DNA from 3 places in the Streptomyces sp. NBC_01707 genome. Region 2 is predicted to be linked to each of the others. Evidence: riboswitches for the same ligand, from Rfam matches in the RefSeq annotation. Region 2 holds a riboswitch; each other region holds the start of a gene.
The links. A riboswitch is a leader RNA that binds a small molecule or an ion and turns the genes downstream of it on or off. The one in region 2 is predicted to bind cyclic di-AMP.
Positions count from the first base shown of each region.

Region 1: linked by a shared signal. The riboswitch ahead of OG963_RS27065 (transglycosylase family protein) and the one ahead of OG963_RS09360 (LysM peptidoglycan-binding domain-containing M23 family metallopeptidase) in region 2 are both predicted to bind cyclic di-AMP.
Region 3: linked by a shared signal. The riboswitch ahead of OG963_RS36755 (C40 family peptidase) and the one ahead of OG963_RS09360 (LysM peptidoglycan-binding domain-containing M23 family metallopeptidase) in region 2 are both predicted to bind cyclic di-AMP.

Region 1 is NZ_CP109190.1:6,002,000-6,008,910, reverse strand. Features, by position in the region: gene OG963_RS27085 (Ppx/GppA phosphatase family protein) at 1-463, opposite strand, end outside; gene OG963_RS27080 (DUF501 domain-containing protein) at 460-1,068, opposite strand; gene OG963_RS27075 (septum formation initiator family protein) at 1,138-1,608, opposite strand; gene eno (phosphopyruvate hydratase) at 1,711-2,991, opposite strand; gene OG963_RS27065 (transglycosylase family protein) at 3,275-3,973, opposite strand; cyclic di-AMP (ydaO/yuaA leader) riboswitch at 3,977-4,147, opposite strand; gene OG963_RS27060 (transglycosylase family protein) at 4,448-5,395, opposite strand; gene OG963_RS27055 (cytochrome P450) at 5,501-6,790, opposite strand; gene OG963_RS27050 (nucleoside triphosphate pyrophosphohydrolase) at 6,800-6,911, opposite strand, start outside.
Region 2 is NZ_CP109190.1:2,047,827-2,054,737, reverse strand. Features, by position in the region: gene OG963_RS09380 (helix-turn-helix domain-containing protein) at 1-30, shown strand, start outside; gene OG963_RS09375 (DUF6126 family protein) at 64-237, shown strand; gene OG963_RS09370 (tyrosine-protein phosphatase) at 268-1,080, opposite strand; gene OG963_RS09365 (alpha-galactosidase) at 1,275-3,371, shown strand; cyclic di-AMP (ydaO/yuaA leader) riboswitch at 3,667-3,823, shown strand; gene OG963_RS09360 (LysM peptidoglycan-binding domain-containing M23 family metallopeptidase) at 3,827-4,675, shown strand; gene OG963_RS09355 (SGNH/GDSL hydrolase family protein) at 4,851-5,702, shown strand; gene OG963_RS09350 (STM4011 family radical SAM protein) at 5,761-6,678, opposite strand; gene OG963_RS09345 (STM4012 family radical SAM protein) at 6,687-6,911, opposite strand, start outside.
Region 3 is NZ_CP109190.1:8,192,199-8,199,109, forward strand. Features, by position in the region: gene OG963_RS36725 (adenosylmethionine--8-amino-7-oxononanoate transaminase) at 1-204, opposite strand, end outside; gene bioB (biotin synthase BioB) at 197-1,381, opposite strand; gene OG963_RS36735 (8-amino-7-oxononanoate synthase) at 1,526-2,668, shown strand; gene OG963_RS36740 (DUF397 domain-containing protein) at 2,702-2,908, opposite strand; gene OG963_RS36745 (helix-turn-helix transcriptional regulator) at 2,992-3,849, opposite strand; gene OG963_RS36750 (ATP-binding protein) at 4,054-4,485, shown strand; gene OG963_RS36755 (C40 family peptidase) at 5,105-5,578, opposite strand; cyclic di-AMP (ydaO/yuaA leader) riboswitch at 5,582-5,778, opposite strand; gene OG963_RS36760 (hypothetical protein) at 6,082-6,390, opposite strand; gene OG963_RS36765 (ATP-dependent Clp protease proteolytic subunit) at 6,398-6,911, opposite strand, start outside.

The DNA of each region.
Region 1 (6,911 bases), 4.0 Mb from region 2:
CCCGGTCGTCGCCGACGACGAACTCGGTGGAACCACCGCCGATGTCGACCACCAGGTACGGCTTGGCGAGATGGTCCCGGCCCGCGAGCTCCTTGGTGGCGCCCTCGAAGGAGAACTCCGCCTCCTGGTCGCCGCTGATCACCTCGGGCTCGACGCCGAGGATGTCCAGCACGCCGCGGACGAACTCGTCCCTGTTCTCCGCGTCGCGGGAGGCGGAGGTGGCGACGAAGCGGAGCTTCTCCGCGCCGTGCTCCTTGATGACGGCCGCGTACCGGCGGCAGGCGGCGAAGGTCCGCTCGAGCGCGTCGGGGGCGAGCCTGCCGGTGCGGTCCACGCCCTGGCCGAGCCGGACGATCTCCATCCGCCGGTCGAGCTCGATGAGCTCACCGGTGGCCGGGTCGGCGTCGGCGACGAGCAGCCGGATCGAGTTGGTACCGCAGTCGATGGCGGCGACGCGGGTCATGGGCGCTCCTGTCGTGATGCTCGGGGATCCGCCCCGGAACCCGGTCCGGGGTCGCCGGACGGGGTTGACGTGCCGGACTCGGGCGCGGGTTCGCACGGCGTCACGCACGGCCCCTTGCGCCACCACTCCGGCAGCATCGCAATCGCCTCGTCCCCCAGCGGATTCACGCCCGGTCCCGCCGCCAGCGAGTGCCCGACCAGTACATGCAGACACTTCACCCGGTCCGGCATGCCCCCCGCGCTGGGGAAGCCCTCCAGCACCTCGATCGCGTCACGCCGGGCGATGTAGTCCTCGTGCGCGTTGCGGTATGCCGCCGCCAGCTCCGGGTCCGTGGCCAGACGCTCCGTCATCTCCTTCATGACGCCGTTCGCCTCCAGCGTTCCGATCGCGGACGCCGCGCGCGGGCACGTCAGGTAGTACGTCGTCGGGAACGGCGTACCGTCCTCCAGCCGCGGCTGCGTCTCCACCACGTCCGGGTTGCCGCACGGGCAGCGGTGCGCGATCGCACGCAGTCCACGCGGCGGGCGGCCGAGCTGCTGCTGGAACGCGGCGATGTCCGCCTCGGTGGGCGTGGTGGATTCGGTCTGGGGAGGGGGCGTTTCCATGCCTGCCTTGGTTCTACTCGGGATGCTTGAACTGCGGTTGCGCAGCGGATCGGGAAAGGGGAGAAGAGGTCAGTCGCGGTCGGCGGAGTCCACGCCGTCCCACAGGTTGGAGTGCCACGGGCGGTCGGTCTCCTCCGACCCTCCGCTGCGCTCCTCGGCCGCGTCCGGGTCGACCACGGTGTAACCGGTCTCCCCGGGAAGGACGTAGTGCAGGTGCTCCCGGGCCAGCCGCCGGATGTACGCGTCGTCCTGGAGGCGCGCCTTCTCGTCGCGGAGCTCCTCGGTGCGCGCCTCCGCCTCCTGCGCCAGCCTTTCCTGGTCGGCGATCTCGTCGCGCTGCGACACGTACTGCCGCATCGGGTACGCGAGCGCCACCACCAGGGAGCAGACGACAAGGGCGAGGAACGCGGCCCGGCCGGTGAGCCGGGAGCGGCGGGCCTGACGGCGGTTCTGGGACCGGTAGACGCGGGCGGCGGTCTGCTCTCCGAGCAGCCGCAGCCGGGTCGCGGTGGAGAACCGGTCCCGGTCCTTCGCGGCCATGTCTCCGCCTCCCCACTACGCACGTCCGTCCCCGCACACGGTACGGGACCGAGTGCGGGGACGGACGGAGGCCGGTGCCTTTGACCCGTGACGGGCCTGCGATCAGCCCTTGAAGCGCGGGAACGCGGAGCGGCCCGCGTACACCGCCGCGTCGTCGAGGATCTCCTCGATGCGCAGCAGCTGGTTGTACTTGGCGACACGGTCCGAGCGGGCCGGGGCGCCGGTCTTGATCTGACCGCAGTTCACCGCGACGGCGAGGTCGGCGATGGTGACGTCCTCGGTCTCACCGGAGCGGTGGGACATCATGCACTTGAAGCCGTTGCGCTGGGCCAGCTCGACGGCGTCCAGGGTCTCGGTCAGCGAACCGATCTGGTTGACCTTGACGAGCAGGGCGTTGGCGGAGCCCTCCTCGATGCCACGCGCCAGACGCTCCGGGTTGGTGACGAACAGGTCGTCGCCGACGATCTGCACCTTGGCGCCGAGCTTCTGGGTGATGACGTTCCAGCCGGCCCAGTCGTCCTCGTACAGCGGGTCCTCGATGGAGACCAGCGGGTACGCGGAGACGAGCTCCTCGTAGTACTCGGTCATCTCGGCGGCCGAACGGGACTTGCCCTCGAACTCGTACTTGCCGTCCTTGTAGAACTCCGAGGCGGCGACGTCGAGCGCGAGCGCGATGTCCTTGCCCGGGGCGTAACCGGCTTCCTTGATGGCCTCGAGGATGAGGTCCAGGGCGGCGCGGTTCGACTCCAGGTTCGGCGCGAAGCCGCCCTCGTCGCCGAGACCGGTCGACAGGCCCTTCGTCTTCAGGACCTTCTTCAGCGTGTGGTAGACCTCGGCGCCCCAGCGCAGGGCCTCGGAGAAGGACTCCGCACCGATCGGGGCGATCATGAACTCCTGGATGTCCACGTTGGAGTCGGCGTGCGACCCACCGTTGAGGATGTTCATCATCGGGACGGGCAGCAGGTGCGCGTTCGGGCCACCGAGGTAGCGGAACAGCGGCAGGTCCGAGGCCTCGGAGGCGGCGTGCGCGACGGCCAGCGAGACGCCGAGGATGGCGTTGGCGCCGAGCGAGCCCTTGTTCTCGGTGGCGTCCAGGTCGAACATCGCCTGGTCGATCAGCCGCTGCTCGGTGGCGTCGTAGCCGACGAGCTCCGGGCCGATCTGCTCGATCACGGCGAGGACGGCCTTCTCGACGCCCTTGCCCTGGTAACGGTTGGGGTCACCGTCGCGAAGCTCAATGGCCTCGAACGCACCGGTGGAGGCGCCGGACGGAACAGCAGCACGGCCGGTGCTGCCGTCGTCGAGGCCGACCTCGACCTCGACCGTGGGGTTTCCGCGGGAGTCGAGGATTTCCCGGGCTACGACGACGTCGATGGACGGCACGAGGCATCTCCTTCTGGGATGTGACGCTGATTGTGCAGGGTCGCTTTGGCCTTGCGCCAAGAGCCTAACCGCCTTGGCGCACTGCGTTCGGCGACCGCCCGCCTCCTGGGACGAAAAAGGACCCAAGGGCACCCGAAGACGGGCAAATCTTGCGAAATCTACTGAGCGGTAACCACAACAGTTGAACGCTGAGCGCAGAAACCCCGACCCGGCGCGTACGGGGGAATCCGCGCCGGGTCGGGGTGCTCAGGGAGGAGAGAGAGCTTTTCTGCCGAGGCTCGTACTACTTCGTCAGGTGGAGCTGCTGACCCGGGAAGATCAGGTCGGCGTCCTTGACGATGTTCTTGTTCAGCTTGAACAGCTGCTGCCAGCCGCCCTTCACCTTGTGCGCCTCGGCGATCTTGCTGAGCGAGTCACCGGCCTTCACCTTGTACTCGCCGTCACCCTTCGCGACCTTCTGGCCGGTCGGCGTGGTGACGGTCTTCGCGGCCTCGGGGGCGGTGCCGCGGTCCGAGCGGGAGGCGGTGGGGGCCTCGGTGTGCTCGGCCGGCTTCGGCGCGGCCGGCTTCGCGGCGGCGGAGCCGGTGTCGACACCCGGGTCGACACCGTCGTTGGTCAGGTTGCCGGCGCCGGCACAGCCCCAGGCGCCCGGACCCTGCATGTCGAGGAGCTTCTCGGCGGTGGCGATCTGCTGGGCCTTGGTGGCCAGGTCGGCCCGCGGGGCGTACTGCGTGCCGCCGGCGGCAGCCCAGCTGGACTGCGAGAACTGCAGGCCGCCGTAGTAGCCGTTGCCGGTGTTGATGGACCAGTTGCCACCGGACTCGCACTGGGCGACGGCGTCCCACGTGGCGACGGAGGCCGCGGAGGCGCCCGTGGCGCCCATCAGGGGAACGGCGATGGCGGCACCGGCGACACCGGCGAGCGTGGCCACACGGACGGCCTTGGACGGGCGACGGTGCTTGCCCTTGCTGTTCAGCAGCATGCAACTTCTCCTCACCGACGCCTACGAGGTGAGCTGTCGGGTTCGGGCCAAGTGAGTTGCCCGGCCGCATGTCCTAGCACGCGACTTCACCCCAAGCCGGTCCTGACGGTCCTTCGACCATCGGTTCCGGCGCTTACCTGGGTCCCCCGCTCCTGCCTACGGCGCTTTACGCGTCTGTTCCCTTCGACCGACGGCAGGATTCGGCGTGACGATCGACGGGGCCCGCGGTGCGAGCGGTTCCGACCGTAAACGCACGCAACCCCCACATTCAAAGACGGACATAACCGACAATCATCCCCTACTCACGTCCGGCCGGTCATCGTTTTCGCAGGTGGGGGGCAATACGGACAGGCCTGACCGACAAGACACGCCGATTAACGCAAAGAGACCCATGTCTCACTTACGCATAAGTGGACATAGGCCTCTGAACTACCCCTATTTTTGGGGTGATTTAAGCTGTTGATCAGATTGGTCTCACTCCGCCTTCACACCGAGATCGAGGCTCTGGCCAGGAAGAATGAGATCCGGGTCGTCGCCGACAGCACTCTTGTTTGCCTCATAGAGCGCCGGCCATCCGCCATGAACCTTCTGTGCATCAGCAATTGCCCAGAGGTTGTCGCCCGGCCGAACGGTGTATGTGCCGTCGGCGGCCGAGTCGCGCGTGTCGCGTCCGTCACTGTTACCGCGGGAAGCATGGCGGCCCGAGTCGCGGTCACCACCCGTTCCCATGCCCTGGCTCACCTCGGGAGCCGGCGCGCCACGGTGCTTACCACCCGTCTCGTTGCCCGAAGAGCGGGAAGATCGGGACGAGTCGGCTGAACCGGACGTATCCGGCACGTCGGCCGACGGCTCGCTCGATGCCGCACCCGACGCCTGCCCCGAGGCCTTGCCGGACGACTTCTCCGACGACTTGTCGGACGACGACTTCGATCCGCCCGTGGCGTTCGCCTCGTCCGACGCCTCGTCCGAGGCCTCGTCGGACGGGTCCGCGCTCTCCGTCGGGTCGGTCGACAGCAGGCTTCCCGGGTCGACACCCGGCAGCGCTCCGTCCACCGTGAGCCCGGAGATCACCGCGCAGCTGGGCCACGCCCGTGGCCCCTGGTCGTCGAGGACCTTCTCGGCGACCGCTATCTGCTGCGAGCGGCTGGCGAGGTCGGCACGCGAGGCGTACGCCTCACCGCCGTACGACTTCCAGGTGTCCTGCGAGAACTGGAGACCGCCGTAGAAGCCGTTGCCGAGATCGGCACTCCACATGCCGCCGCTCTCGCACTCGGCGACCCGGTCCCAGGTCGTGGCGTCGGCCGCGTGCGCGCCGGCCGCGCCGAGCAGCGGGATGGCGATGGCCGAGCCGGTGACGCCTGCGGCGACGACGATGGCAGGTGCCTGACGAGGGCGACGGTGTCTGCCGTTCGCGGAGCCCATGGAGTTGCCTTCCGTGTGACTGACAAGTGACTGGTGAGTCGAACGGTGAACGTAGCGGCACTCGAACGCTTGTCACAAGTCGATGCAGCGCAGATCACGTGAAAGTCACGGAGTTGACAGAGCGTCACCTTCACCGGAGCGATGTCCGGGATGGAACTCCACGGGAAGAGTGCGCAGTCCGCGCATGATGAGCCCCCCGCGCCACCGCAAATCGGTAGGTTCCACCGCAAGGCGCAGATCGGGGAGGCGCCTCAGAAGGGTGGCCAGCGCGGCTTGTCCCTCCAGCCGGGCGAGCGGCGCTCCCAGGCAGTAGTGGATGCCGTGACCGTAGCCGAGGTGCTGATTGTCACGCCGGGAGAGGTCGAGGGTGTCGGGGTCGGCGAACCGTTCCGGATCCCGGTCCGCGGCGGCGAGGACCACCAGTACGGGGTCGCCCGCCGCGATCCGCTGCCCGCCCAGCTCCAGCGGTTCGGTGGCGAACCGCCAGGTCGCCAGCTCCACCGGACCGTCGTACCGCAGCAGTTCCTCGATGCCGGTCTCCAGCAGCCCCGTCTCCCCCGCGTCGAGCGAGCGCTGCAGCCGCTCCCGCTGCCCGGGGTTGCGCAGCAGGGCGTACACCCCGTTGCCGATCAGGTTGACCGTCGTCTCGAAGCCGGCGAAGAGGAGGATGAAGGCCATGGCGGCGGCCTCGTTCTCGGTGAGGTGCTCGCCGTGGTCGCTGGCCCGGATCAGCCCCGAGATCAGATCGTCCCCGGGGTTCTCCCGCTTCCGGTGGATCAGTTCGGCGAGATAGCCGCGCATCTTCTTCACCGAACGCGCCACCCCGCCGCGCGGGCCGCCGCCGTGGCGGATCATCATGCCCGCCCAGTCCCGGAAGTCGTCCTGGTCCTCACGGGGGACGCCTAGCAGATCACAGATCGCGTAGATGGGGAGCGGGAACGCGAAGTCATGGATGAGATCGGCACTCCCCTCCTCGATGAAGTTGTCGATGAGGCGGTCCGTCAGCTCCTGCACGCGCGGCGCGAACTCCGCGACCCGGCGCGGCGTGAACGCCTTGGAGACGAGGCGGCGCAGCCGCGTGTGGTCGGGCGGGTCGATGTTCAGCAGATGCGTCATCAGCTCCGCCTTGCGCTCGCCCGGGATGCCGGTCTTCCCCTTGGCGTGCGCCGGCTCGTCGTGGTGCGCCGGGTTCTTGGAGAGCCTGGTGTCGGCGAGGGCCTGCCGGGCGTCCGCGTACCGCGTCACGAGCCATGCCTCGACCCCGCTGGGCAACGCGGTGCGGTGCACGGGGCTGTGCTCGCGCAGCCAGGCGTAGGCCGGGTACGGGTCGGTGGCGAACTCCCATGTGAAGAGTTCGGGAGCGTCGGCGGGGGTGTCGGCGGGGCTGTCGTTCACCCCCTGACGTTATCCGTTGCCCTCCGCCGCGAGGATCGCGTCCCGGTAGGCACGGCCGGCGGCCCGCAGTGCGGCCTCGGGGTCGGTGCCGTCCTGTTCCGCGCGTACGGCGAGGGCGAGG
Region 2 (6,911 bases):
TGCCTCGGCAGCGGGATCCACCGCCGCTGAGACCGGTCCGTCCGGTCGCCAGAGAGGACTGTCATGTCCGATTCAGAGAACTTCGATCCGCTCAGCCCGGCCAGGCCCAAGAACTACGACCCGCAGGAGCGGAAGTTTCCGCGCGGCGTGGTGATCCGGCTGATCGCCTATCTTGTCGCCGGACACGTCTTCGCGGCCTTCCTCTACCTCCTCTTCGCGGTGGCCGGCAAGGGCTGACCGGCCGGCCACCACCGCCGGGAGATCCGGTTACGCCTCGTCGAGCAGCCGTCCGCGCAGCCGCTCCAGCGTCTGCGGAGTGAGCTTCAGCCCGTCGGCGAGATAGCGGTCGGTGCTGCCCCAGGTCTCCTCGATGGTGGTGAACGCCTGGGCGAGATATTCGGCGCGGGCGTCGAAGAGCGGGCTGAGCAGCTCCATCACCTCGGGCGACATCCCGGTCGCCGAGGTGTCGCTGCGGCGCACCTTGTACCGGCGGTGCAGCTCGTTGGACTTCAGGTAGTCGGCCTCGACGGCCTCGCGCTCGACCCCGACGGCGAGCAGCGCCACCGCGATCGAGATCCCGGCCCGGTCCTTGCCCGCCGCACAGTGCATCAGCGCGGGGACGCTGTCCTCGGCCAGCGCGTGCAGGACCCGGCTGTGCTCGGCGGTGCGGTCCCTGACGATCGCCCGGTACGAGGCGGTCATCCGGGCCGCTCCCTTGCCGTCGGCGAGGATGTCGCGCAGCTGCTCGATGTTGCCGTCGCGGACCATCCGCCAGAACTCGGCGCCGTCGGCCGGGTCGGAGAGCGGGATGCTCACATTCCGTACACCCGGCAGCTCCACGTCCAGGCCGTCCAGCTTGTGGTCGGCCGCATTCCGGAAGTCGAAGATCGTGTGCAGCCCGAGACCGCCGAGGAACGCCGCGTCCTCGGCGGTGGCGTGCGCGAGGTGACCGCTGCGGAAGAGTCGTCCGTACCTCACCCGGCGTCCGTCGACGGTGGGCAGACCGCCCACGTCACGGAAGTTGCGCACGCCCGACAGCTCGGGTTCCGTCGACGGGATCTGCGGCACCTGCTGCGTCACGGTGTCTCCTGGAATGTCTGGCGTCGGCGCTGCTCGCCGGCGAGGTCACTCCCGCGACGATACGACATCGGTCCCTCGGACAATCATCTCGGCCGTTCTCGCCCCCGACGCAGGTGAATTCCCCCTGCGCGGGCGTTGCCCGGCCACCCGTCGGAGCTTGATGATGTGCGGAACTGTGCGAATGTGGGGATGACATGATCGAGACTGGTGACACGGGTCGGACCTGGCTGCTGACCGGGGCGACCGGCAGCTATGCGCTGCATCTCACCGACCGGGACGAACTGCTGCATCTGCACTGGGGGCCGCGCATCTCCCTCGCGGCCGCCGAGGCCCTCGCCGCCGCACCGGCCCTGCCCTTCCGCGGCTTCGAGTCACAGCTGGACGGTCGCGAGGAGTACCCGGTGGAGGGTGGCCCCCGGTTCGTCCGGCCCGCGCTCTCGGTACGGACCCCCGAGGTCCGCGGCACCGAATGGGCCTACGCCGAGGCGGCGGTGGACGGCGACGAACTGCGCATCGCGTTCTCCGACCCCGTACAGCAGCTCGCGCTGACGCTGCACTACCGGATGCGGGACGACTCCGATGTGGTCGAGCGCTGGGCCACCGTCCGCCACGCAGGCCCCGACGGACCGCCGCTGGAGCTGCTGCGGGCCGACGCTGCCGCCTGGGCACTGCCCGCCCGCGACGGCTGGCGCCTCAGTCATCTGCACGGGCGGTGGGCGGCCGAGACGCAGCTGGTGCGGTCGGAGCTGACGTACGGCGAGAAGGTCCTCTCCAGCAGGCGCGGTCACACCGGGCACCAGTTTCTGCCCTGGGTCGCGCTCGACGCGGACGGCGCCGCCACCGAGGAGGTCGGCGAGGTGTACGGCTGCGCGCTCGCCTGGTCCGGCTCGTGGCGGATCGCCGTGCAGCAGCTTCCCGACGGGCTCGTGCAGATCACCGGCGGAGCCGGCTACGACGACTCGGGTCTGCTGCGGCTCGCACCGGGGGAGACGTACACCACACCGGTGTTCGCCGGACTGTGGAGCGCCGAAGGGTTCGGCGGGGCGAGCCGGGCCTGGCACGCCTGGCAGCTGGCTCACGTCGTTCCGGACGCCGAGAGCCTGCGGCCGGTGCTCTACAACTCCTGGGAGGCCACCGGCTTCGACATCGCGGAGGACCAGCAGCGTGCCCTGGCCGTGCGCGCCGCAGCGATGGGTGTCGAACTGTTCGTCGTGGACGACGCGTGGTTCGGGCAGCGCACCAGCGACCGGGCGGGACTCGGCGACTGGACCCCGAACCCCGAGCGCTTCCCCGGCGGACTGAAGCCGCTCGCCGACGAAGTGCACGCGCTCGGCATGCAGTTCGGCATCTGGGTCGAACCGGAGATGGTGAACGCCGACAGTGACCTGTATCGCGCGCACCCTGACTGGGTGCAGCACTTTCCCGGCCGGACCCGGACGGAGTTCCGTCATCAGCTGGTGCTCAATCTGGCCCGGACCGATGTGCGGAACCATCTGTGGGAACAGCTCGACTCACTGCTTTCCAGCGCCCCGATCGACTATGTGAAATGGGACTTCAACCGCTGCTTCACCGATGCGGGGTGGCCGGGCGAGGAGTATCCGCAGAAGCTCTGGATCGAGCATGTGGATGCGCTGTACGCGCTGATCGACCGGCTGCGGGCGGCTCACCCCGGTGTCGCTTTCGAGTCCTGCTCGGGCGGCGGTGGCAGGATCGATCTGGGCATCCTCGCCCGTACCGACCAGGTGTGGACCTCCGACAACACCGACCCGCTGGACCGGCTCGCCATCCAGGAGGGCTTCGGGCAGATCCATCCGGCTCGAGTGATGGCCGCCTGGGTGACCGACAGTCCGAATGTCCAGCTCAACGGCAGGGTGAGCTCGCTGCGCTTCCGGTTCGTGAGCGCGATGGCCGGGGTGCTCGGGGTCGGCGGAGACCTCACCGAGTGGAGCGACGAGGAGCTGGCCGAGGCCCGGGGCTGGGTGGACCTGTACAAGGAGATCCGCCCGGTGGTGCAGCACGGTGCGCTGTACCGGCTGCGTGCGCCGCGTGGCGGGCTCGGCGCCGTGCAGTACACACGCGGTGACGAGACCGTCGTGCTCATGTGGCTGGAGACACAGAGGTACGGGGAGCTGCCGCCGGTCCTGCGGCTGCGTGGGCTCGACCCCACGGCGACCTACACCTGTTCGGACACCGGGGCCGTCCACCACGGTTCCGTGCTGCTGCATCAGGGGCTGCACACCGGCCTGCGGGGGGATCTGGACGCGAAGGTGCTGAGGCTCCGCCGCGGATGATGTTCATGACATGTCCGTATTGAGGCATTTAGTCGAACATGCCCTGATTCAGCGGTAGATGAGGGGCCTTTCGTGAGCGGGATCATATCTGTGACGGTGTGTGCTGGTGCGGGGGGCGGGGATTCCGTGCACCGCGCGGAAAGCCAAGATCCTTAATCCACGGAGTGTGACCGGAATTCCGCGCCGATTTCCTGGCGCGGATTCCGGCACGCAACCGATGGCTTGTTCTGCTCGTCCTCACTCGTTTACGGTCACCGTCAATCCGGACGGACCGCCTAATCCTGCCGCCGACCGGAATTCGCATCCACTCATCGTGTGGCAGGAGCGGGGGAACCAGGTAAGCCGCCGACCGGAGAAATCCGGCCGGCTCGGGGTGAAGTCGCACCTCATGCGACCGGGCATCTCCAGCCCGAACCCGACAGCTCACCTCGTAGGCGCCGGAGAGGAAATTCTTCATGCCCATATCGGGTAAGCACCGTCGTCCGAAGTCCAGCACCATCGCTCGTGGCGTTGCCGCCGTCGGCGCCGGCGGGGCCGTCATCGCCCTCCCGCTGCTCGGTGCCACCGGTGCCCACGCCGCGGAGCAGGCCGCCCCCGCCGCGCACTCCGCCGCCGCTCCGGCCGCCCCGGTCGCGAAGAAGCAGTCCGAGACCCGGACGTACTCCGTCGTCGCCGGCGACTACCTGTCGAAGATCGCCTCCGACAACAAGGTCGAGGGTGGCTGGGAGAAGCTGTACCAGGACAACCGTGAGGTCATCGGCGGCAACCCGAGCCTGATCCACCCGGGCATGAAGCTGACCCTCGGCGGCCCTGCCGCGGCCACCGGCACCACGCCGGCCGCCCCGGCTCCGTCGAAGGCTCCGGCGGTCACCAAGCCCGCGCCCGCCCAGAGCAGCAGCTCCGGCTACGTCGCCCCGGTTCCGGGCAAGCACACCACCAACTACCGTGCCTCCGGTGCCAACTGGTCCAGTGGCAGCCACACCGGCATCGACTTCCCGGTCTCCACCGGCACCAGCGTGAAGGCGATCACCTCCGGCACCGTCGTCACTGCCGGCTGGGGTGGCGCGTACGGCAACGAGGTCGTCGTCAAGCACGCCGACGGCCACTACTCGCAGTACGGCCACCTGTCCGCGCTCTCCGTCTCGGTGGGTCAGACCCTCTCGACCGGCCAGCAGATCGGCCTCTCCGGTGCCACCGGCAACGTCACCGGCCCGCACCTCCACTTCGAGGTCCGCACCGGTCCCGCGTACGGCTCGGACATCGACCCTGTCGCCTTCCTGGCGTCGCACGGAATCTCCGTCTGATCTGATCCGATCAGGCCTGATCCGAACGGCTTGTTGAAGGGGCGGTGCGCGGCGGCGCACCGCCCCTTCGCTTATTCCCTCTTTACCAAAACCTGACCGGGTGGTCTATCTCACCTCCCGTCAACCCCTTATTACGGTCGCGTAGGTCACATTCGGCAGTGCAGGATGTGCCCTTGTGGCAGACGATTCGAGAAAAAATCAACGTGGCGTCAACAACCGGCATGGCGCCATCGGGTCGTACGCAGCGATTGGCGACAGCTTCACCGAGGGGGTCGGTGACCCCGGCCCGGACGGAACCTTCGTCGGCTGGGCGGACCGTTTCGCCGTACTCCTCGCGGACCAGCTCCCCGACCCCGACGCGGCGACGAACACCGGTTCCGCCGGTTCGGCTCACGGGAACTTCCGTTACGCCAATCTCGCCGTACGCGGACGCCTCCTCGACCAGATAGTCGAGGAACAGGTGCCGCGCGCCAAGCAGCTCGCCCCCGACCTGGTGAGCTTCTGCGCGGGCGGCAATGACATCATCCGGCCCGGCACCGACCCCGACGACGTGGCCGAGCGGTTCGAGCGCGCGGTCGCCGACCTGACACGGTCGGTCGGCACCGTCATGGTCACGACCGGCTTCGACACCCGCGGCGTTCCCGTACTGCGCCATCTGCGCGGCAAGATCGCCACCTACACCGCCCATGTGCGGTCCATCGCCGACCGCTACGACTGCCCGGTCCTCGACCTGTGGTCGCTGCGGTCCGTGCAGGACAGGCGCGCCTGGGACGACGACCGGCTCCACCTGTCGGCCGAGGGACACACCCGGGTCGCGCTGCGCGCCGCCCAGGTCCTCGGCCTCGATGTGCCGGCCGACCCCGACCAGGAGTGGCCGCCGCAGGCACAGCGCGGCACGCTCGAGGTACGGCGCGACGACATCCACTGGGCCCGCGAATATCTGGTGCCCTGGATCGGGCGGCGGCTGCGCGGCGAGTCCTCCGGTGACCACGTCGAGGCGAAGCGCCCCGACCTGTTGCCGCTGTGACCGGCGCGGTGTCCTCTTCGGCCGGACGGGCGCGCTCGCAGCGACCCGTCCGGTTCGATCAGGCTCGTCCGCCGACCGGGAACAACGGCAGCAACGCTTGATCCCGGTGAGCCGGTACGCCCGCCGGCTCGGCCGGTATGCGTTCCAGCACCCCGCCCGCGAAGACGTCGTACAGCGGCAGCGTCTCCAGATGCACATATCCGATGTGGCAGTCGCACACGGCGAGCGGACAGGCCCGCGGGCCCAACGCCCGCCGATAGCTGCCGTCGTAGAGATTGCCGAGCTCGGCCGGGACGAAGTGGCAGCGGCGCACCGTACCGTCCCCGTCCACCGAGATGACCGACTCGCCGGTCCGGCAGGGCATCCCGGCCGAGCGATGCGGATCCCGGCTGTACGGGAAGAGGGGGTCGAGGGACGTCCAGCGGTCCGCCTCCTCGTCCGTGTAGCTACGCCCCTCGGCCGCGTTGACCCAGAGATAGACCTCGCCGGGCAGGTCGGCACGGAGCCGTCGAGCCTCGTCGAGATGCTCGTCGAGACCCACCACGCCGACGCTGTACCGGACACCGAGGCCGGTCAGCTCCCGGCACTTCGCGAGGAAGCGGTCGTACGGCGTCTGTCCCGGGTGGTACGTGCACCACAGCGCGATCCTGTCGCGGGTGGACTCACCCGCTTCGGCCAGCCACCGCGTGCGGCCGCTGAGATTGGTCTGGATCGCGACCCGGCCGATGTGCGGCAGCTGTGCCAGCTCGACCAGCGCCCGGCGGTACCAGGAGCGGACCAGCCCCTCGCCCCAGGGCGTGAACAGCACCGAGATCCGGTCGCCGGTCCGTGCCGCCGCCCAGGCGGTGAACCGCTCCAGCGCGGCACGGTCCGCACGCAGCTGTTCCGGACTGTCGCGCCGCTTGGCGAACGGGCAGTACGGGCAGTCGTAGTCGCACGACGCCAGCGGACCGCGGTACAGGATCGTCAGGTCCATGGGCGCGCTCACTTCAGTTCGTACGCGGCCATCGCGGCCCGTACGGCTGGGGAGAACAGCTCGGGACCCAGCGCGTCGGAATGCGCGAGGCCTTCGGGCGACAGCCGCAGCAGCCCGGTCGCACCGGCGGCGCCGTCCAGCCAGCCGCGCGCCTCGAACCGGTCCAGCTCGGCGCGGAAGTCGTCGCCGGGCAAGGTGCCGAACCGTTCGTGGTACTCGCCCGGTCGCAGCCC
Region 3 (6,911 bases), 6.1 Mb from region 2:
GTAGCCGTGCACCGCCGACCACCACGAGGACATGCCGTCGATCAACTCGTGCTGCCCATGCGCAGGTTCGGCGAGCCGGAGCCGCACCCCGGACGCGGACTCCACGATCAGCGGCTCCTGCCGGCCCGGCATCGGGCCGTACGGGTGCCAGACGTGGGCCCGGTCCAGGGTCCGCAGCTCTGCGGGGGAGAGAGGGTCAGGCATTGGGGGCGAGATCCGTCCCCGCGCCGCGTCGGCGAACCGCCACCAGATCCGTGCGCGCGGCCGGAGCCTCGGCGTCGACGACCGTGGGCCCGTCGGCCACGTCACCACAGGGCGCACAGCCCGTGGAGTGTCCGCCGCAACCGCCGCCGGCCTCCGGTTCCGTCCCCGCTTCCGTGCGGTGCCGGGGCAGCGTCGTCGTACCCGCGCCCTCCACCTCGAAACCGGCGTCCGCGATCATGTCCAGATCGGCCTGCCCCGCCTGGCCCTCGCTGGTCAGATAGTCGCCCAGGAAGATCGAGTTGACCAGGTGCAGGGCGAGCGGCTGCATCGAGCGCAGATGCACCTCGCGGCCGCCTGCGAGCCGGACCTCGACATCCGGGCAGACGAACCGGACCATCGCCAGAATGCGCAGGCAGCGCTGCGGGGTGAGGTTCCACTCCTTGGCGAGCGGGGTGCCCTCGAACGGGATCAGGAAGTTCACCGGAACCGAGTCCGGGTCCAGCTCGCGCAGCGAGAAGACGACATCGACCAGATCGGTGTCGCTCTCCCCCATGCCGGCGATCAGACCGGAGCACGCGGAGAGCCCCGCCGCCTGCGCCTGCTGCACGGTCTCCACCCGGTCCGCATAGGTGTGGGTGGTGGTGATGTCCCCGTACGTCCCCTCCGACGTATTGAGGTTGTGGTTGTACGCGTCGGCGCCCGCCGACCGCAGACGGCCGGCCTGCCCCTCGGAGAGCAGACCCAGGCAGGCGCACACCTCGACGCCCTCGTTCTGCTCCTTGATCGCCTCGATCGTCTGCGACACCCTGTCGACGTCGCGGTCGGTCGGACCGCGGCCGCTCGCCACCAGACACACACGCTTGGCGCCGCCCGCCACCCCGGCGGCGGCGGCCTTCGACGCCTCGTCCGGCTTCAGCCAGGTGTATTTGAGGATCTCGGCCTTCGAGCCGAGCCGCTGCGAGCAGTACGAGCAGTCCTCGGGGCAGAGCCCCGACTTGAGGTTGACCAGATAGTTCAGCTTCACCCGCCGGCCGAACCACTGGCGGCGTACCTTTCCGGCCGCGGTCACCACTTCGAGCAGATCGTCGTCGGAGGTCGCCAGCACGGCGAGCGCTTCTTCTCGGGTCGGCAGCTCGCGCCGCAGCCCCTTGTCCACCAGCGTGTTCAGGAGGTCCATGGCGATGATCCTTGCCTACTCCACCGCCCTCAGCCAAGGAGGAACCGGACAACAGAGCCCACAGAGGGTGTGTGTATTGCCACACCATGCCCGGCTGCGCCCCCGGTTAGGGTCTGTGAGCTGCCTACAAAAGGGACCGTCGCCATGCCCCTCGCCCCGTTCGACTGGATCGACGACGAGGCCCGCCGCCGTGCGGACGCCGGACTCGTCCGCACGCTCCGCCCCCGGCCCGCCGAACCGGAACTGCTGGACCTCGCGAGCAACGACTACCTGGGTCTCACCCGGCACCCCGAGGTGACCGCGGCCGCCGCCGAGGCCGCGCACCGGTGGGGTGCGGGCGCCACCGGCTCCCGGCTGGTCACCGGTTCCACCGAACTGCACGCCGGACTTGAACGCGAACTGGCCGCATTCTGCGGTTTCGAGGCGGCCCTGGTCCTCTCCTCCGGCTACGCGGCCAATCTCGCCGCGCTCACCGCCCTCACCGGCCGGGGCTCCCTGATCGTCTCCGACGCGGGCAACCACGCCTCCATCGTCGACGGATGCCGGCTCTCCCGGGCCGAGACCGCCGTCGTACCGCATGCCGACCCCGAGGCCGTCGCGAAGGCGCTGCACGCGCACGACGGCCGCGCCCTGGCCGTCACCGACTCGGTCTTCTCCGTCGACGGTGACGCCGCACCACTGCGCGGACTGGCCGATGTCTGTCGTGCGCGGGGGGCCGCGCTGCTCGTCGACGACGCGCACGGGCTGGGAGTGCTCGGTGAGGGCGGGCGCGGCGCGCTCGCCGCCGCCGGTCTCGCGGGCGGCGAGGGGATCGTCGCCACAGCCACCCTCTCCAAGTCCCTGGGTAGCCAGGGCGGCGCGGTCCTCGGACCGGCCCGGGTGATCGACCATCTGGTCAACACGGCCCGTACGTTCATCTTCGACACCGGGCTCGCACCGGCCGCCGCGGGCGCCGCCCTCGCGAGCCTGCGTCTGCTGCGCCGCGAGCCGGAACGGGCAGGCAGGGCCCGTACGGTCGCCACCGCCCTGTACGAACGGCTGACCGCCGCAGGGCTGACCGCGGTGCGTCCCGACGCGGCCGTCGTCTCTGTGCGGGCGCCTTCGGCGGACGCGGCGGTGCGCTGGGCGGCCGACTGCCGCACGGCCGGGATCGCGGTGGGCTGCTTCCGCCCGCCGTCGGTCCCGGACGGCATCTCGCGGCTGCGGCTCACGGCCCGCGCCGATCTGACGGAGGCGCAGATCGCGAACGCGGTGGAGACCGTCCTGCGGACGGCTCCGGCGGCCTGACCGGAGCCGCGAAACGGCCGGTGAGCCGGCCCGTCAGTCGGCCGTGCCGTCGGTCAGGCCGGAGACGAACGACTTCCAGGCCGCCGCCGAGAACCGCAGCGGCGGCCTGGACACGTCCTTGGAGTCCCGCACGGCAAGCCGCTCCGGGCCGAACGGAGCTGCTTCCACGCAGTTGTTCATCCCTGTGCTGCGGCTGCTGCGCCGCCACCGTAACTCGTGCTCTGCGAGGCAATCGGACATCGGGCCCCCTCGGGCAGTCTGAGGTTCCTGGTGCCCCTCCCGGCAAGCTTCGCCCCGTCGGGCGAACAGTGCCGGTCGCGGCACTAACCGTCGCGGTCGATCGCGGCGATCAGGTCCAACGAGTGCTCCGGCGACAGCGCGTGTGCCTGCAAAGTGCAGAAGGCCGAGCTGTACGCCTCAAGGTCTTCTTTCCGTTCCAGGTAGAGGCTACTCGTCAAGTGGTCGAGAACGACCACATCCAGATCAGAAGTGTTCGGAAAGGAGAAGATAATGAAAGGTCCGGTGAGTCCCATGTATCCACCCACTGAGAACGGCAACAACTGCAGCTCTACATGGGGGAGTTGGGCGACCCGGATCAGATGGCGCAGCTGATTGCGCATCACCCGGCGCCCGCCGACCTCGCGCCGCAGCACCGCCTCGTCGAGCACCGCGGTCAGCCGTAGCGGCGGCTCGGTACGGAGCACCCCCTGCCGGGCCAGCCGCACTTCCACCAGCGAGTCCAGCTGGCCGGCGGGCAGTCCGTCCAGCGACGCACGGGTCACCGCACGCGCGTAATCGGCGGTCTGCAGGAGCCCCGGCACCACCGAGGTCTCCAGCGTGCGGGCGGTTCGGGCCTGGGACTCCAGACTGATGAAGTCCCGGTACTGGGGCGGGATGAGACCGCGGTAGGCGTGCCACCAGCCGGTTCCGCCGCCGCCCGCCGAGCCCGCGAGCGTCTCGAGTAGCGTCCGCAACTGCGGGTCGTCCAGACCGTAGGCATCCAGCAGTCGGCTCACATCGGCCGGTTTCACACCGCTGGTACCGGTCTCGATCCGGCTCACCTTCGACTGATGCCAGCCGAGCAGCTGTGCAGCGTCACGACTCGTCAGTCCGGACGTGTGGCGCAGACTCCGCAGCTCCTCCCCGAGCTTGCGGCGGCGCACCGTGGGACCGTGCTGCATGCGCGGCCTCCCTCCCTCTCGTGCCGAGGGGCCATCTTGCCGCCCATGTGCGTTATTCCGGGCCATAGTTCACCGCTTCGAGCGACAGATATATGCATATCTTGGTGGATCGCCGTCACGGAGGGCCGGATCAGTGGCAGTCTGGCGCGAAGCGCATCCCGGGTCGATCGCGGGTCGGTCCGGGCGGGAAAAGGACGGCTCGCCATGGCAGACCATCAAGAAGCACGTGTCACTCTGCCGAGCGAGCCGCTCTCGGTCTCCTCGGCCCGGAGATACGTGGCGGAAGTGCTCGCCGACTGGGGTCTCCCCGATGACACGGAGACTGCCGACACCATCCGGCTCATCGTCTCCGAGCTCACCACCAACGCCGTCCAGCACACCTTCGGCCAGTCGCCCACCTTCACGGTGGACCTGCGGCTGGAGCGGGAGGAACAGCTGCATCTCGGGGTGACGGACAGTCACCCCCGCTGGCCCCAGCGACTGCCCGCTGCCGTGCGGCAGGACAACGGGCGCGGCATGGTGATCATTCGCTGCCTGGCCAAGGAGTGCGGGGGACGGCTCACGGTCACGCCGACCGCCGAAGGGGGCAAGACCGTCTGGATCGAGCTCCCCTGGACGTTCCCCGTCCAGACCTGACCACCGTCCTCGCAGACCCTGACTCATGCCCGGCCCGGCCCGGACGTCGCGTCGCCGGTGGCGGTAGCGATGGCGTCGTCGGCCGTCGCCGTGCATGGTCACTGAGCGGCCCTCCCGAAGCCGTCGCGCGGCAGTGCGCACAGCGTCGCGGCCGGCCCACTCGCCGAGGTGCGCCACAGCGATGGTCCGCCGGACAGGCGCGGTTTCCCCGTCGCGTGGACGGGTGCGTCGGCGCCATCGCGGCGACCGTCTCAGGCACCACCGCCGTGCCGATCCCCGCATCGACCGGGGCGCAGGTCGGCCCTGGACCGGTACCCGCACACCAATGGCGGATGTCACCCCCCCCGCCTCGGCCGGAGTGTTCTCCACTCCGCGGCGGGGTGTACGTCCTCCACCTCGGGATCAGCGCTCTGCACGCGGCGCCGCGCCGCACCACGGACGGGGCTCCGACGCGGGGCGGGCCGGTGGGCCTTCCGTGACCGGATCAGGACGCGTGCTGCGCCGAGGGCGGCTGCGGCGCGCAGCGCGCACCGCGCCGGGGACGGTGCTGGCCACCGGCACCCTGCTGCCCCGGGCCGACGGAGGTGACCGGCCACCTGAAAGGCGGAGGACGCGGAGGTCAGCGGACCCGTCCGTACCAGACACTCCGCGTCCAGATCTTCTCCAGCCGCACCACGGAACCGGTCTTCGGCGAGTGCCAGATTCTGCCCCTACCGGCGTAGATCCCTACGTGGTAGACGCCGCGCCCCCAGTGGAAGAAGACCAGATCGCCACGGCGTCGCTGCGAGGCCGAGATGTGCCGGGTCTTGTTGTACTGCTGCTGGGCCGTGCGGGGGAGCTTCTTGCCCACCCTTTTGAACACGTACATCGTCAGACCCGAACAGTCGAAGCGGTGGGGGCCTGTGGCCCCGTACCGGTACGGCGATCCCTTCTTCGACGCGGCGATGTTGAGCGCCTTCGTGGAATGAGCCGCGGCCTGGGCTTCGACCACAGCGCCGGGGGCGATCACGGAGCCGCCGACGGCGGCGAGCGTCAGAACCGTGGCGGTGCCGGCCCGGGTGAGCAGAGACGGGACATGAACCTGCGCAGTCATGCGCAACCCTTCGTCAGCCGCCTGTGAAGGATGACCTGTCGGGTTCGGGCTGGCGAAGTTGCCCGGCCGCACTCGGCGGCTTCACCCCGAGGGTCGACCGGATGTCCGGTCGACCCGTTGTGCTCGGGTCCTCCACTCCTGCCGATCCACCTCTGTCGACCAGGCATCCGGGCGGCGGCAGGACTCGGCGTCCGCCCGAACCGCCCCGCCGCGGTGGCGGGGGCTTGTCGTCCCACGGATCTTGACTCACCGAGTGCCGGATTTCCTAGGATTCACTGCGATATGGAAGTTTCGTCGTGATTGACCCGTACGGGTGGGTACAGTCGCACCGTGAACCCGGCCGGTCTCCCCGACCGGTCCCGTACCAGCGGCGGAATGGCAGACTCCGTTCACCGGCCACTCCGGGGGCGCAAGTTGAACAATCCCTCGCGCGGGGGACCTCCTACGCCGAACGAGCGAGGAATTTTGATCAGGCCGCCGGGCGTGTCGCGGAAGGGAGTTGATCAACTCGTCTGGGCAGGGGGCACGGTGACCCGTCGGGCCCGTCGTTCCCCGTCCAACACGCGGAGCGCTCGCGCCAAGGTGGCGGCGTGGATCTGCGCTTCACCGCGCTCGTGCATCGACGCGAGTGCGTTCCGCAGGGCGACGGCCCGCGAGGCGAGTGCCTGCGCGGCGCGCAGCGCGCCGTAGGTGTCGCTGCCGTGTGCGGGGTTGATCCGCCCCAACTGGTCGAGCACTTCCAGATAACAGTCGATGAACTCGGCCTCGGCGCGCGTCAGTGCGGGCAGCGGCGGGAACTCCGGTGGCTGCATCGGGTGTTCACCTCGCGGCGTTCGGCGGGAGCGACTTCTTGCGGTTCTCCAGAACGTGGTCCACCAGGCCGTACGCCTTGGCGCCCGGGGCGTCGAGGATGAGATCGCGCTCGATGTCCGCGGCGATCCGCTCGGCAGTTCGCCCGGTGTGACGGGCCAGCAGGCGGGTGAGCTGCTCACGGATGCGGATCAGTTCCCGTGCCTCGATCTCCAGATCGGACGGCTGGCCCTGCAGCGCCTCGGGAAGCGCGGGCTGCTGCACGACGACCCTGGCACCGGGGAGGGCGTGCCGCCGGCCGGGGGCGCCCGCGGCGAGCAGCAGGGCCGCGCTGGAACCGGCCTGTCCGAGGCAGAAGGTCTCCACCTCGCAGGTGAGGTACTCCATCGTGTCGTAGATCGCCGCCATGGCGTCGAACGATCCGCCGGGGGAGTTGATGTAGAGGGAGATGGGCCGGTCGGGTGCCGCGTGTTCCAGGTACATGAACTGCGCGATCAGGTCGGTGGCGGCGGTGTCGTCGACC